One region of the Ralstonia pickettii genome, then DNA from elsewhere that is predicted to be linked to it. Evidence: predicted binding sites of a transcription regulator. Region 1 holds the regulator's gene; each other region holds the start of a gene.
What was found. The regulator FliA, encoded in region 1, starts transcription of late flagellar genes. The targets are predictions, from matches to a motif close to CTAAAGTTTNNNNNNNNNNNGCCGNTA.
Positions count from the first base shown of each region.

Region 1 (2,267 bases):
GACGCTCGATGAAGTCGTGGGTGCCTACCGCGACGCCAACCTGGCCGGCTGCATCCTGACCAAGATCGACGAGGCCGCTTCCGTGGGCCACGCGATGGACGTGATGATCCGCCGCCGCCTGCCGCTGCACTACGTGTCGTACGGCCAGCGAGTGCCGGAAGACATCGCGGTGCCGAACAAGAAGCTGCTCATCCACCGCTCGTTCCGGGCCGGTGCGGAGCAGTCGTCGTTCACGCTGGATTCGGACGAATCGCTGCTCGTGGCCCAGGGTGCGGTGTCACGCAACGCAGGCAACCGCGAACCCGGCCTGGCCGCTTTCGATTTCGCCTGACAAGGGGGCGACCATGACGACGCCATTCGCCAAGGATCAAGCCGCAGGGCTGCGGCGCATGCTCGGTCATGCCGCTGCCCGCCGCGTGCTCGTGATCGGCGCGGAAGAGCAGGTCGATGACTTTGTCGACAACCTGCGCATCGCGCTGTCCGGCATGGGCCGCGATACCGCTGTGGTGAGCGCGCAGACCGTGCTGGCCATGGCCGGTGTGCTTGAGGAGCACGACGAGACGGCGGATGTGACCCTCGTGGCAGCGCATTTCGGCACGCGGGCGCTGGGCACCGTGGCCGAAGCGTGCGACGACGTGCTGCTGACCTTCTCGGATGGTCCGGAAGGCATCAAGAGCGCTTACACGCTGCTCAAGAAAACCGCCGTGCTGCAAGGCGGCGCCGGCATCCGCACCGTGGTGTGCGGCGCGCATTCGGTGGATTCCGCCGTGCGCGTGTTCGGCAACCTGGCCAACACCGTGGGCCAGTACCTGAACACCCGGATCGATTTCGCCGGCTACCTCCCCGAGGACCGGCACGTAGAACTCGCGCTCTCGCTCGGCAAGCCCGTGGCGAGTGCGTTTCCCGCATCGCCTTCGGCCATGGCCTTCCGCCAGCTTGCCGAAGAAATGTTGAGCTGGGCCAGCGCCGAGGCCCAAGCCGGTGATGGCAGTGCGCCGTCACGGGTGGTCATGTCGGCGCGGGCACCGGCTCAGGAGCCGGCAGATGAATCGGCGCAAGCAACGTCAATGTCGGCATCGACAGCGACACCCGGCGCCACCGCACGCGCGGCCGAATTGGTTTATTGAGGCGCAGCATGAACGAAGCGTCAAAGGCAGGCATGGATATGTACACCGCAACCGGTCGCAAGACCAAGTCCGACGAGATGGCCACGTACGCACCGCTCGTGCGTCGCATTGCCAACCAGATGATGGTCAAGCTGCCGGCCAGCGTTGAGCTGGACGACCTGATCCAGGCCGGCATGATGGGCTTGCTCGACGCGCTGTCGCGCTATGAGGAAACGCAGGGTGTGCAGTTCGAGTTCTACGCGGCCCAGCGTATCCGCGGCGCGATCCTGGACGAACTGCGCGGCTCGGATTGGCTGCCGCGCGGCCTGCGCCGCAACGCGCGCACGATCGAGCAGGCAATCCAGAAGCTCCAGCAGCAGAAGGGCCGCGCGCCCACCGAAACCGAGATTGCCGCAGCGCTGGGCATGTCGCTGGCCGAATACCAGAAGCAGCTGGTCGACCTGCAAGGCAGCCAGCTGCTGTATTACGAAGATTTCGATCGCGAAGACGCCGACGCCTTCATCGAGAACCGTGCGCCCGAGAACGACGCCACGCCGCTGGACCAACTGCTGGACCACGACCTGCGCGAATCGGTGGTCGCCGCCATCGAGGCACTGCCCGAGCGCGAAAAGCTCATGATGAGCCTCTACTACGAGCAGGATCTGAACCTGCGTGAAATCGGCGCCGTGATGGGCGTATCGGAATCGCGCGTGTGTCAGATCCATAGCCAGGCGATTGCCCGCATCCGCTCGCGGCTGCGCGATCGTGCGTGGCTGCCGACGCCGACCTGATCCGATATCACCCGAGCGCCGCCGCCAATGGCGAGCGACGCCGGGTCTGTGCCTGACCTGCCAGTTTCTTACTGCGCGGCCAGCGAGTCATCTCGCGGCCGCGCTTTTTCTTTCGGCACGTCGGTTACTTCGGGCACGTCGGTCACGAGCCGCGACGCGGCGGCATCCCACACGCGGGTCTCGCCGTGCTTGAAGAGAAGGAAGCGCTCGGCGGGCACGTTGGCGGCCTTCAGCGCGTGGGCCAGGTCGGTGATGGGCTGGTCCAGCGCTTCGTCCGTCAGCTCGAACGTGCCCCAATGAATGCCCACGGCCTGCCGTGCGCCGATGTCTTGCATGACCTGCACGGCTTCCGCCGGGTCGATGTGCTGCG
Region 1 is NZ_CP104382.1:393,878-396,144, forward strand. Features, by position in the region: gene flhF (flagellar biosynthesis protein FlhF) at 1-331, shown strand, start outside; gene N5B55_RS18530 (MinD/ParA family ATP-binding protein) at 345-1,127, shown strand; gene N5B55_RS18535 (RNA polymerase sigma factor FliA) at 1,136-1,897, shown strand; gene N5B55_RS18540 (MBL fold metallo-hydrolase) at 1,966-2,267, opposite strand, start outside.

Region 2 (2,267 bases), 670 kb from region 1:
GCCGGGCCGAAACCTTGGCACGCCATTAGGCGCAATTTCCTTCCGGTTTTTCTTGTTTATGTCGCCAGGCGCGGAGGATTAACTCCGCCGAAATCGCAGAATAAATCCCCAGCATGCTTGTTGCACCCATCAATGGGATGTAAACCTTTTTGTTTACCCCGATTGGTGGTGTGCTAGACCCCTCTATACATAGCAGGATCAGACGGCAGCAGCTAGCCCCACTTCACGCCCATTGACGTGGGCGTAAAGCGCGGCTTTTGTGCTCAAAAGATGGGTTCTGGTGGCTTATTGCGCGACCACCGAGAAGCGCGGCATCGACAGCGGCTGTTTGCCGTCACGGCCGTAGGGCGTGCCGCCGCCGTTGTTTGCGGCATGCAGGACAGACAGTGCGTTCTGCGTGGCGCGCAGGCGCAGGTCGATCAGGGTGCCGTTGTCGATGTTGCGCTGGCGCAGCAGGCGGGCCAAGGCCAGGTTCTCGTCGAACAGGCGGCTGGCGTTTTCGTCGGTGCGCAGGTATTTGACCAGCCCGTACGGATCGGCCCCGCCATGCTGGGCCCACCACAGGCGGCGGTCGCGGTCGGCCTCGCCCAGGGCGGCGAGCTGTTTTTGCTTGGTCTGGGTGATGCGTTCGAGCTCGACCATGTCGCCATCGCGCAACGCCTGCGCTTCAGCATCCAGGGTGAGCGTGGCGGCGCGCAGCAGTTCCTGCTCGTCGGCAAGGGTGCGGATCAGCAGTGTGTTGTCCATGTTGACTACCTTCGGCTTGGGAGCTTGGGCAGCCGCCGGCCGGCACACCGCCCCGCCGCGATCAGTCCGAATGGACCGGCGGCGTCAGAAAATACAGGGGACGGTCGACGGGAAACGCCCGTCAGACCTTCTTGGAGCGCGTAGAGAGCAGCGATTGCGCGTCGGAAAGCGCCGCATCGGCAATCTTGCCGGCGTCCATCTTCAGCGTGCCGTTCTGAATGGCACTGCGGATCTGCTCGACGCGCGCGGCGTCGAAGTCGCCGCTGCCCACTTGGCGCGAGACTTGTTGGACCGACAGCGACGGCGAATCGCCAGTGTGGCGCGTGGTGCCCGAAGCCGTCGTGGTGGCCGGGGACGAGCCGGTGGCGCGCGTCGACCCGGACGCAGCGTCCTTGGTCGGCGCAACGGCCGGCGTGTTGTTCACGATATGGTTGATTTTCACGGGTGTCTCCGAAGAGCGCGTTCATCCTAACACCCATATCGGCCAACCCCGGCCCAAACTTTAGCGGCAGGTATCGATTACGCATCACAGCAGGAAAGTGATCCGCCGTTATCAATTTGATCCTAAAACTGGATCGCCACGACGCCGGCGGACTGTGCGATGCCCGAGACGACATTGCCGTTGGCGGTGCGCACCTGGGCCACTTGGCCCACCGCGGCCTGGTTCAAGGCCCGACCGTCGCTGCTGACCTGGAAGCCACCGCCCTCGGCGATGAGCTTGACGGTCTGGCCGGCCTGCACCGCCATCGGCAGGCGCAGGCTTTCCGCGCGCAGCGGCTGGTTGGCGGCCACACCCGTGAGCAGTACACGCCCCACGACATCGGCCGGCTGCTGCACGACTGAAGCCGGCAGCGTCGACAAATCGCCCGTGCGGGCTTCCAGATCGCTCATATCGAGCGTCTTGCCCGGCGGCAGCTGGTGCGACGCAACGTAATACGTCCCCGTAATCTGGATCGTGGCCGGCACCCAGGCCGCCCAGGCATGCGGCGAACGGCAGCGCACGCCTACTTGTATACGGCCGCGCAGGCGGTTGGCCGCGGGCAGCATCAGGTCGATCTGATCGCAAGGCTGGTTGGCCACGCGTGCATCCACGGGGCCAACTTCCACCGAAGCATGTGGCGCACCCGTCTCATTCGTGCCGCCCAAGATGTCGAGTTGGGACTGCAGCTGTTGCTGAATCTGCATCTGAATGGCGTTCGGGCCCTGGATGGTGGTGGGCTGCGGGGCCGGCTGCACAACTGCAGCCTGGGCCGGCGGATAGCCGACGCGCACCATGCCTTGAGCGTGCGCCAGGATCGGATGAACGACGCTGGCCAGCAGGCCCAGCGCCAGGATCAGCAACAGCTTGCGCTGGCGCGCGGCCAGCGGCATGGCCGTGGCGGCTGATCGGATCGGGTGGTGCGCGCTGCGTGCAAACCGCGTGGACATGGACAGCCCCTTCATCAAAAGTCCGGTGAAGTGTAGCCACGCGTGCGCGAGGGCCAAATGCGGAAATGTCGGCCAATCCCCCCCTTATTCGA
Region 2 is NZ_CP104382.1:1,254,313-1,256,579, reverse strand. Features, by position in the region: gene N5B55_RS22380 (flagella synthesis protein FlgN) at 286-747, opposite strand; gene flgM (flagellar biosynthesis anti-sigma factor FlgM) at 869-1,189, opposite strand; gene flgA (flagellar basal body P-ring formation chaperone FlgA) at 1,312-2,175, opposite strand.
Region 2: flgM (flagellar biosynthesis anti-sigma factor FlgM) is a predicted target of FliA. The motif match lies at 1,226-1,252, and genes of this name have one in related genera.

Region 3 (2,267 bases), 370 kb from region 1:
CATCGACCGCGTGCTGGAAGTCGACCAGACGCCGATCGGCAAGACGCCGCGCTCCTGCCCCGCCACGTACATCGGCGTGTGGGACACCATCCGCAAGCTGTTTGCCGACACGCTGGAGGCGCGCGCACGCGGCTACACCGCCTCGCGCTTCTCGTTCAACACCGGCGACGGCCGCTGCCCCGCCTGTGAAGGCCAGGGCGTGCGCACCATCGCCATGAGCTTCCTGCCCGACGTGAAGGTCGGCTGCGACGTGTGCCACGGCCAGCGCTTCAATGCCGAGACGCTTGCCGTCACCTGGCGCGGCAAGAACATCGGCGATGTGCTGACCATGGAGATCGACGAAGCGGTCGAATTCTTTGGTGCGATGAACAGCATTGCCCATCCGCTGCAGTTGATGAAGGACGTCGGCCTCGGCTACCTGACGCTCGGCCAGCCCTCGCCCACGCTGTCCGGGGGCGAGGCGCAGCGCATCAAGCTCGTCACCGAACTGTCCAAGGTGCGCGATGACGTGACGCGTCGCGGCCAGAAGCCGCCCCACACGCTGTACGTCCTGGACGAGCCGACCGTGGGTCTGCACATGGCCGACGTGGCCAAGCTCATTCGCGTGCTGCATCGGCTGGCGGACGGCGGCCACAGCGTGATCGTGATCGAGCACGACCTCGACGTGATTGCCGAGGCGGACTGGATCCTCGATCTCGGCCCCGAAGGCGGCGACGAAGGCGGCACGATCGTCGCGGCTTGCGGGCCGGAGGCGTTGACGCGCGTGCCGGCCAGCCATACTGGCGCCGCGTTGGTGCCGGTGCTGGCGCGCGGCAAGCAGGTCGATCCGAGCAAGGAAGGCGAGACGGTCTAGCGTGGCCGCGGCGGTCTCCGCACCGGTGGAGACCGTCGGCGAGGCGCTCGCGGTGATGTGGCGCCAGCAATCCTTTCGCTTTCCTGAGCAAACCGGTGCGCAAAGCCTGTCCGAGCAGGGTTTGCCCTAAAGAAGCGCGCCTCGCTGCCGTCACATTGTGGAGATTGTGAAGAAAGCGTTTGCGCGCGTCCGACCATGGCCACCTCGTCCACGAGCAACAACTACGTTCCGCCGATCTCGATTCCGGGCATCGGGACGAACATCGACGTCAACACCCTTGTCACGAAGCTGATCCAGGCGGAAAGCAAGGGCATGACGCTGCGGCAGACGCAGCAAAAGGCCTTTCAGACGCAACTGTCGGCAGTCGGCTCGCTCAAAAGCGCGCTGTCGACCTTCCAGACCGCGATGGCGGCCCTGAACAACCCGGACACATTCACCGGAAACAAGGCCAGCGGGCACGACACGTCGATCCTCACGGCTTCGCTGTCCAATACGGCGCCGGCTGGCACGTACCAAATCAACGTGACGCAGCTTGCGCAGGCGCAGGTGCTATCGGCCGCCGGGCAGGCGTCCAGCAAGACGCCCATTGGCGGCGGCACGCCCACCACCCTCACCTTCTCGTTTGGGAGCGTCTCGGGCGGCAGCTTTGCCAATGGCAAATACACGGGCGCCGCGTTCACGCAGAACGGCAACCAGGCCGGCGGCTCGATCACCATCGACCCATCGAACAATACGCTCGCCGGCATCCGCGACGCCATCAATAGCGCCAACCTGGGCGTCTCGGCCAGCATCGTCAACGACGGCAGCAGCTCGCCTTATCGGCTGGTGCTGACGTCCACTGCGGGCGGCGCCAATTCGGAGATGAAGATTTCCGTGTCGGGCGACCCGGCTCTGCAATCCCTGTTGAGCCACGACCCGAGCGGCACGCAGAACATGACCGAGGTGGCCACAGGCCGCAACGCGCTTGCCACTGTCAACGGCATCAGCGTGCAAAGCGCCACCAACACACTGACGGATGTGGTGGACGGCACGTCGTTCACGCTCGCCAAGACCGGCAGCACGACCGTGACGGTGGGCAGCGACGCGGGCCAGGCCAGCCAATCGGTGCTGAACTTCGTCAAGGCGTACAACGCGCTGCGCATCCAGCTCAACGCGTTGACCAAATTCGATACCGCGAACGCCGCCAACAACGGCGCGCTGGCCGGCGACGTCAGCACCAAGGCGATGATCAACCAGCTGACCGACGTGCTGGGCCAGGGCATCGGCAACGGCGCGTTCCAGTCGCTTGGCAGCATCGGCGTAACGATGGACAAGGAAGGGACGCTGTCGATTGACGACCCCAAGCTGTCCGCGGCCCTAAAGAAATCGCCCAGCCAGGTGGCGGCCGTATTTGCCGGCACCGGCGTGACAACGG
Region 3 is NZ_CP104382.1:767,608-769,874, forward strand. Features, by position in the region: gene uvrA (excinuclease ABC subunit UvrA) at 1-853, shown strand, start outside; gene fliD (flagellar filament capping protein FliD) at 1,049-2,267, shown strand, end outside.
Region 3: fliD (flagellar filament capping protein FliD) is a predicted target of FliA. The motif match lies at 980-1,006, and genes of this name have one in related genera.